Regions from separate parts of the Butyricimonas sp. BSD2780061689_150309_C8 genome, predicted to be linked through region 2. Evidence: riboswitches for the same ligand, from Rfam matches in the RefSeq annotation. Region 2 holds a riboswitch; the other holds the start of a gene.
What was found. A riboswitch is a leader RNA that binds a small molecule or an ion and turns the genes downstream of it on or off. The one in region 2 is predicted to bind cobalamin.
Positions count from the first base shown of each region.

Region 1: it holds a riboswitch for cobalamin, as region 2 does, so the genes downstream of both, I2I33_RS00580 (TonB-dependent receptor) here and I2I33_RS04955 (anaerobic ribonucleoside triphosphate reductase) in region 2, are expected to answer to the same signal.

Region 1 covers NZ_JADMSV010000001.1:173,103-177,541, forward strand. The annotation lists gene I2I33_RS00575 (HmuY family protein) at 1-2, opposite strand, end outside; gene I2I33_RS00580 (TonB-dependent receptor) at 38-2,257, opposite strand; cobalamin riboswitch at 2,396-2,597, opposite strand; gene I2I33_RS00585 (beta-ketoacyl-ACP synthase III) at 2,737-3,738, opposite strand; gene rpmF (50S ribosomal protein L32) at 3,849-4,034, opposite strand; gene I2I33_RS00595 (YceD family protein) at 4,051-4,439, opposite strand, start outside.
Region 2 covers NZ_JADMSV010000003.1:118,645-123,083, reverse strand. The annotation lists gene nrdG (anaerobic ribonucleoside-triphosphate reductase activating protein) at 1-238, opposite strand, end outside; gene I2I33_RS04955 (anaerobic ribonucleoside triphosphate reductase) at 231-2,438, opposite strand; cobalamin riboswitch at 2,574-2,756, opposite strand; gene I2I33_RS04950 (MarC family protein) at 2,853-3,446, opposite strand; gene I2I33_RS04945 (aldehyde dehydrogenase family protein) at 3,554-4,439, opposite strand, start outside.

The DNA.
Region 1 (4,439 bases), on a different contig from region 2:
ATTCTATATCAATATTAAGTTAAAGATTCTCATGTTGTCAGAAACGGAATATCACGGAACCGAAGAATCGACGTCCGGCATCATACGTCGTGTAATGTTCCGTGTCCGTATAATCAAATAAATTCTGAATTCCGCCTGTTAACGTCAACCTCATAAACTTCTTTTGCCAAGGCGTATATTGGGCCACCAATTTCCAAAGACTATAAGCCGGTTTTGTATTTTCACGAATCACCTCTATTTCTTGACCGCTATCGTCCGTTTCAGTGGATTTACTCTGTGACAATTTCTTAGAAGTCCACCGTCCGGAGAGAGAAACAGAACCATCCCGTTTCAATAATTTACCGCGTAATGTCGTGGTAAAATTCAAGGCGTGTTTTGAATTTCCGGACAATTGCAAATCCGTCTCCCGATCTCTCGCGTCAGTATAAGCATAAGTTCCCCTCAGCAACAATTGTTTAACCGGGTAATAAGTCAATGTTCCTTCTGCCCCGCGTATACGCACGGCCTCCACATTTGCATAATGCATTTCCGCTCCCAATTGTCCCGGTTCCGGATCTTCCACGTCAATAACAAAAGAATTAATTTTATCTTTTATCGTGTTCTGGTACCCTTCCACGCTTGCATTCAACCGTCCATTGTAAGTATATTCCGCCGAAACCGATAAATAATTGGAATACTCCGGTTTCAAATCTGGATTTCCAACATTATGCGACACACTTCCCATGTCAAAATCAGAATACAACTCCGTCAAGCCGGGAGCCTTAAATCCCCGACTATACCCGGCACGGAATTTAAAACTGCCCGGGGCATACATCAAATTTACTTTCGGGGTATATGCGTCACCAAAAACAGAATGGTGCGTGTAACGGAAACCTCCTACCAAATCCAGCTCCGGCAATATCTGCCAATCCACCTGCACGAAAACATTCGCATCGTTCACTTTTCTCACGGTTTGTTCCTTACCGTATTGCATCTTATTATAATTCCGAGTCCAGTTCCATTCAATTCCTCCAACAATCTCCACGTTCTTCAAAGGACTATAAATATCTGTCAAACGGGCTGTCTGCTCGTGAGAAGTCGCATTCGTACTATCTGCAAGATCAATCAAATCATACACGGTCTTACGAGTATAAAAATCTCCGTAATACACCGCATACAACTTATTCTTTTCCCCGAAGGCATGCTCCAATGATGCCCGGAATGTTTTGTTTAAACTGCGATAATGCGTTGGAGATTCTCCCTTGGGAGGATTCTCTACTTCATTCCAATAGAAAGAAGCTGAAGCCACCACTTTCGTCCGTTCATTATTCCATCCTACCTTCTCCTCTATATTCATATCATGTGAAGGATTCATCGTGTAAGACTGGGGTGTTTCGGGCGTAAGATCATACCCATCCGTGGAATTACGACGAAAAAGAGTCTGGGAGAAAAATCCCTTGTGAGCCAACCCGATCCCCGCATCCAACTGCAGATCATTAAACTTAGAATAACGAGCTTTTGCCCAGCCTTCCAAAGAGCGTTTCGGAGAATCCGTGATAATATTCACAACCATACCCATGGCACTTGACCCGTAAAGAGCAGAAGCCGCACCTTTCAAAATCTCGATCCGTTTAATATTGGACGTACTCAGCCGATCGAAATCGATAGGTCCCCCGGGAGTCTGAGATAACCTCTCCCCATCAACCAAGATAAGGATGTAACTATTTTCCAATCCCTGAATCTGGATATTATTACCGCGAGGGTCCACGTTAAAACGAAGCCCCGGAATATTGTACTCCAGAACATCCATCATACTCTCGTAATCATTTCGTTGTAACTCCTCGGCAGAAACGACACGAGTCATCACGGGAGCCTCGGAAATCACCTTTTCCGTTCTCGTACCTGTAATAACCACCTCGTCCAAATCCAACAAACTCTTCTTCAGCTTAATAACAAGCCCAGAGATCGTTCCAGGAGCCACATCAACTTCACGAGTCTCATACCCGACAGAACGAACCGTCAAAGTTGCTTTACGATTGGCAGGCACGTCAATTTTAAATTTTCCTTCCGTATCGCAAACACTCCCCCAACCTAACTCTTTCACCATGAGAGTTGATAAAGGTATTGCTTCCCCTGTTTCAACATCCACGACTTTTCCGGTTAATTTCACCGTTTTCACCGTATCAGCCATCACCTCCGGTTGAATCGCCATAAGTCTTGACATTGGCGCAAAATTCAATACAAGTACGCCACATACTAGCAATAAGATACTTTTCATGTTTATTATTTTTTCATAAACATTATAAACGCCACACGACAGCACACATCACGCACATCCGTGGCTTCATAAATGTTACTGTTAATAAAAACAATAGCTATTATTTTTTCCTTTTTATCATCCTTATTCCCGAGAACAATAAAAACATCTAATTTAGGCAGGTTTTCTGACTTTCTCCGCTTATGTCGCCTTCCCGGACGAACCAGTGGCATGAGGAGACTAAGCATTTCCCGTGTAACGGGAAAGAGATTACAGCAACGGGTATTGTTCCGGACTCTCACCGGATTCCCTTACATCCCATGCAGATAGCATGGGACTCACCAAAATCGACGCAAATATATAAAATAATTTATTTCTTAATGAAAAAAACAATTATTTTCTAATAATCAGCTAAAATATCTTACACCCATCTTCTGAAATCAAAAAAAGCTGTCCGGGAAATAACCGAACAGCCTCGTATATCGTATTATCGATACAATCTAACCCTTATGAGTATATCCCCATTTCAAATAAATGGCACCCCATGTAAATCCGGCACCAAAAGCAGCAAGGATCAAATTATCCCCCTTCTTCAGTTGGTCCTCCCATTCATACAGACACAACGGGATTGTTGCCGAGGTCGTGTTACCGTATTTTTGGATATTAACCATGACCTTCTCTTTGGGTAACCCCATTCGTTCCCCGGTAGCCTTGATAATACGCAGGTTTGCCTGATGAGGTACCAGCCAAGCCACGTCCTCCGAGGACAAGTTATTGCGTTCCATCACTTCCACCGACACGTCTGCCATGTTCGATACAGCATGTTTAAACACGGGCTGTCCTTCCTGGTAAATATAATGTTCCCGGGCTAAAACCGTATCAATGGTTGGCGGTTTCAAAGAGCCACCTGCTTTCATGTGTAGGTGAACACGTCCCATTCCATCCGAACGCAATATGTGGTCAATTACCCCCAAATCTTCAGTTGTCGGCTCCAGCAACACGGCGGCAGCCGCGTCTCCGAAAATAGGACAAGTTGCCCGATCCGTGTAATCCGTAATCGCGGACATCTTTTCAGCTCCCACGACAATCACTTTTTTATAACGCCCGCTCTCCACGTACTGCGTCGCCGTGATCAAGCCATATAGGAAACCGGAACATCCGGCATTAAGATCAAAACTAAAAGCATTCTTTATTCCCACCATATCGGAAATCACGTTCCCGTTAGCAGGGAAATGCATGTCGGCCGTAACCGTACAGCAAATCAATAAATCAACTTCTTCCGGTTTCAAACCTGTTTTACGAAACAAGTCCTCCACCGCTCTGGCCCCGAGGTAAGCACTGCCTTTACCGGCATCCCGCAAAATACGTCTCTCTTTTATACCGATTCGAGTCATGATCCATTCGTCTGTGGTATCTACCATCCGGCTCAACTCCTCGTTAGTTAGAATATAGTCGGGATAATACGCTCCTACCCCTGTGATTACCGCTCTTGGCCTTTCCATAAAATAAAAATTTTCAAATTGAATAATAGAATCAGACACCTATATACAATCATAGCCCCCTAGTACAGGGGGCTGTATTATCTAAGGCAATCTTTATCATTGCATCAAAATTATGCAACAACTGCTTTCTCAATAGCCAATTTACCCCTGTAATACCCACATTCCGGGCATACAGTATGATACTGAACTGCAGCACCACAATTTGAACACTTTGCTATTGCAGGAACCGTTGCCTTATCGTGAGTTCTTCTTTTATTCCTTCTCTGTTTAGAGATTCGGTGTTTAGGATGTGCCATTTCTCTCTAGTTTTATTTAGTTATTATTAATTAATTTCCTCAATTCATCCCAGCGGGGATCAATCTTATCATTCTCTTCTTCCATTGTCAACTCTTCCAGTACATGCTCCATTTCCTCGTTACATTCTCCCTCCGGGTGAACCACGCGAAGCGGGTAATTTAGCATATACACCTCATATAGCGGTTCACTCAAATCCAGATAATCATCATCTTGAGCCAAGATAATAAAATCATCATCATTTCCTTCCTCTCTCTCCCCGTACTTCGCGTACAAGTTCAATTCTCCGCTAATTGGTAACTCCATTTCCTCCAGACAGCGATCGCAAATTGCTTCTACCGTCCCTTCGATCGTCATCCGAACCTCCATCAGCAGGGATGATTTCACGATATTTACTCTCGCGTTTA
Region 2 (4,439 bases):
CTACTTGAAATAGCGGATCTCCCCCACTGAATGTTACGTCGGAGAAAGGATTGTTTGTGATTTTCGCTACAATATAATCCAAAGAAACAGGATGGCCGTTTCGTAAGTTCCAGGATTGTGGGTTATGGCAACCCGGGCAATGATGAGTACAACCCGCCGCATAGACGGACACCCGGAATCCGGGTCCGTCAACAACGGTGTCTTCAATAATGTCCAATAATGTAATAGTGTTAGTCATGTCTTACCCGGTCGTTTAGTTCTGCTAGTTTTGCGTGATTCCAGCGGTCAGTGGTACCTACCAGATAACCGGTAATTCTTTGTAAGCGGTCAATGTTCGTACTTCCGCATTTCGGACAGGTTTCCAAATGTGCGGAGGCATCCTCGAAACCGCAGTCCATGCAACGATTCCGGTTGTGGTTCACGGAGCAATACCCCATGTTGTACCGGTCCATCATATCGACAACTGACATAATCGTGCTTGGATTGTGGGTAGCATCCCCGTCTATCTCGACATAAAAGATATGGCCGCCCCGGGTCAAGTCGTGATAAGGTGCTTCAACCTCGGCTTTATGGCGGGCGCTGCATTTATAATACACGGGTACGTGATTGGAATTCGTGTAATATTCCCGATCCGTGATTCCTGGTAAGATGCCGAAACTTTTCTTGTCTTTTGCGGTAAATTTTCCGGAGAGTCCTTCGGCAGGAGTGGCGAGTACGCTGTAATTGTGTTGATATTTATCCGAGTACTCGTTTGCCTTGTCCCTGATGTGTGATACGATGCGTAGGCCGAGTTTCTGTGCATCGTCGTCTTCTCCATGATGTTTACCGGTTAGAGCAACTAGACATTCGGCCAAGCCAATAAAGCCGATTCCGAGAGTTCCTTGGTTAATGACGTTCTCGATAGTGTCGTCCGGTCCCAGTTTTTCACTACCCAGCCAGAGAGAAGACATAAGTAACGGGAATTGCTTTACCCGGGCTGTTTTCTGGAATTCGAGACGTCGGTGCAGTTGTAAAGCTGTTAAGTCGAGTATTTCATCCAGTTTTGAGAAGAATGTTTCCACCCGGGTGGTCTTGTCCTTTATTTCCATACATTCGATGGCAAGTCGTACGATGTTTACCGTGGAGAAAGAAAGGTTACCACGTCCGATAGAGGTTTTTTCTCCGAAGCGATTTTCGAATACGCGGGTACGACATCCCATAGTGGCTGTTTCGTAGCGGAATCGTTCGGGATCATCAGCTCTCCATTGTTCATGCTGGTTGAAAGTGGCATCCAAGTTTATGAAATTCGGGAAAAAACGACGCGCGGAAACCTTGCATGCGAACTCGTATAGATCATAATTCGGGTCTTCCGGAAGGTAGTTTACTCCTTTTTTCTTTTTCCAGATTTGAATCGGGAAAATAGCCGTGGCTTCGTTACCCACTCCCCGGTAGGTGGAACGCAATAATTCACGGATGACACAACGTCCTTCGGCAGAAGTGTCTGTACCGTAGTTGATGGAGCTGAAAACAACCTGATTACCTCCTCGGCTGTGGATGGTATTCATGTTGTGGATAAAAGCCTCCATGGATTGATGTACCCGGTTTACCGTGCGGTTGATGGCGTGTTGTAAAACTCGTTGTTCTCCGGTCAAACCTGATAATTCCCGGGGAATATAGTCTTGAATTTCGATGTGATAAAGATGGTTATAGTTTTCTCCGTTTAATTCTTCCAATACTTTGACTTCTTCCACGAAACTGGAACGTACATAGGGAGCCAGGTAAAAGTCAAAAGCGGGAATCGCCTGTCCCCCGTGCATCTCGTTTTGGGCGGTTTCCAGAGAGATACACCCTAGGATGCTGGCTGTTTCGATACGTTTGGCAGGACGTGATTCCCCGTGTCCGGCAAAGAATCCGTTTCTCAGAATCTTATCCAACGGGTGTTGCACACAGGTAAGGCTTTTCGTGGGGTAATAGTCTTTGTCGTGAATATGCAAGTAGCCTTGGCGAACTGCGGTTTTCACTTCTTCGGTTAACAAGTAGTCGTCAACAAAAGGCTTGGTAGTTTCACTGGAAAATTTCATCATCATCCCTGCCGGGGTGTCCGCGTTCATATTCGCGTTTTCCCGGGTAATGTCGTTGGATTTTGTTTCGATAATTTCCAGAAAAATATCTCTCGTTTTTGCTTTACGTGCAACGCTCCGCTGGTTTCGATAAGCGATATATAGTTGTGCCACATCTTTTCTGCGGCTTTTCATGAGTTCGATCTCTACATTGTCTTGTATTTCTTCCACGGTCATCTGTTCTGCCCCGCGGTAAGCGACCCGGTCGGCAATGGTGGATGCCAATTCCATATCCTCTCCCTGTGCCGTGTGGAGCATTGCCCGACGAATGGCCGCGATAATTTTTTCTTCATTAAAGCCGACAACCCGGCCATCCCTTTTTACAACTGTCTGAATCATGTCTTTCTTATTCCTTTAGTTTAGTTACAATTACATGAATTTTAATTTTGTTTTGGTTTGAGATGACTTTATGATTAAAAACGGGATGTAAGTATGTTTGAAATACCTGCGTTCCCGGCTTTTTCCTCGAAAGCCTTTGAAACCTCTGGTCTTGGCAGGTCTTCTGACTTGTTCCCGGTCAAGCGCCTTCCCGTTGGAAAACAGTGGCAATGTGATGCTTGAACGATTCAGTGAAACTTACAGCAGCGGGACTGTTCAGGATTTTCACCTGATTCCCTTTTAATCCTTGTTGAAGGAACCAAAATCTAGACAAATGTATAAATAATTTTTCTATTGGTGAGAGAAAAAATATCTTTTTTGGAAAACTTTCTTGTTTGATTTTTTCAAAAAGTTTTCCAAAAAGAATTTTTTGATCTAAGATAGTGATGCCAGCAGAGTGTTTAAATTGGATGCGAAAATTTTTACAGACATGGCAAGTAGAATGATGCCAAAGAATTTTCGTAGAATGTAAACGCCGCCTTTCCCGAGAACCCGTTCTACTAAATAGACATTGCGTAGAACAATATAGACGACCGTCATGTTAAGAAGAATGGCAATGATAATACTAAAAACGCTACATTCAGCTTTAAGTGTCAGCGTGGTTGCTAATGCCCCGGCTCCCGCGATAAGCGGAAAGATAACAGGTACGATTGTTGCCGAACCTTCCGGGCCATCATTTCTGAAAATCTCGATACTAAAGGTCATTTCTATGGCGAGTACGAAAAGCACTAATGCCCCGGCAAGGGCAAAAGAGGAAATGTCGATGTTGAATAATTTCAATAATCCGTCTCCTGCGAAAAGAAATGCTATAAATATAACGAGAGATATTCCTGCGGCTTTTTCGGCACTGACTTTTTTTCCTGCATCATTCAACCCGATAATAATAGGAGTTGATCCCGTGATGTCGATCACGGCGAAAAGTACCATAAAGGCGGTGAATATTTCTTTTATATTGATACTGAAGTCCATATTCGTATAACATGAAATTTGCGGGTTACAAGTGCTGTACGTATTTATGAAACCAACGTTAAAGAGGTGTACTGTCACTTGTAGTCCCGCAAATTTACGATTATTTTTTATAATTCCCATATTTCGGCATCGGAGGGTACGTGTATCCGTGCGGATAACGGGGCGATGCGTGTGATATTTAATAGGTGTTTATAGGTGAAGTTTTCGGAAATCGAGTTGTTCCCCCAACTTCCGCACCCGAGGGTGTTGGTCACGGGGAGCCCGTTTTGTATGGAACCTCCGGCCGTGGTAGCACACGGGGCATTCACGATCAGGCGTGATACGGAGAGTTCTGTTCCAGCCTTGATGATGTTTGCCTGATTGTTGGAGTGGATTCCGGCCGTGTGTCCGTTTCCTTCCATGAACAGATTTGTTTTGGCGATTTTTATCGCTTCATCAAAGTTGTCATAAGCGAATGCAGCCATGACGGGACACATTTTTTCTTTGCAGATGAGGTCGTCACGTCCTATTCCGTGAGCTTCTACCACGAGGACTCGGGTGTTACCCGGTACGAAGATGCCGGCTTTGCTTGCGATTGTCTGAACGGATTGTCCGACAATATCCCTGCAAATATGCCCGTCTTCAAAAAGTGCATTAACTACTTTGTCTCGATCTTCTTCAGACACGATGTATGCCCCATGACGGCGGAAAGCGTCCATAACTTCCTGTTTGTCATCTTTGTGATAAATGAAACTCTGTTCCCCGGAACAGATGATGCCGTTGTCAAAGGAGCGACCGGTGATGACTTTTTCTGCCGCTACATCGAAATCAATAAATCGATCTAGGATAACCTGTACGTTACCTGCACCGACACCGAAAGAGGGTTTGCCCGATGAGTAAGCTGATTTTACCATGGGCATTCCTCCCGTGGCAACCACGACATCACAAGCTTCCATAAGTTCGCAAGTCTTTTCGATCGTGGGTTCCTCGATCACCTGAACTAGACCTTCCGGA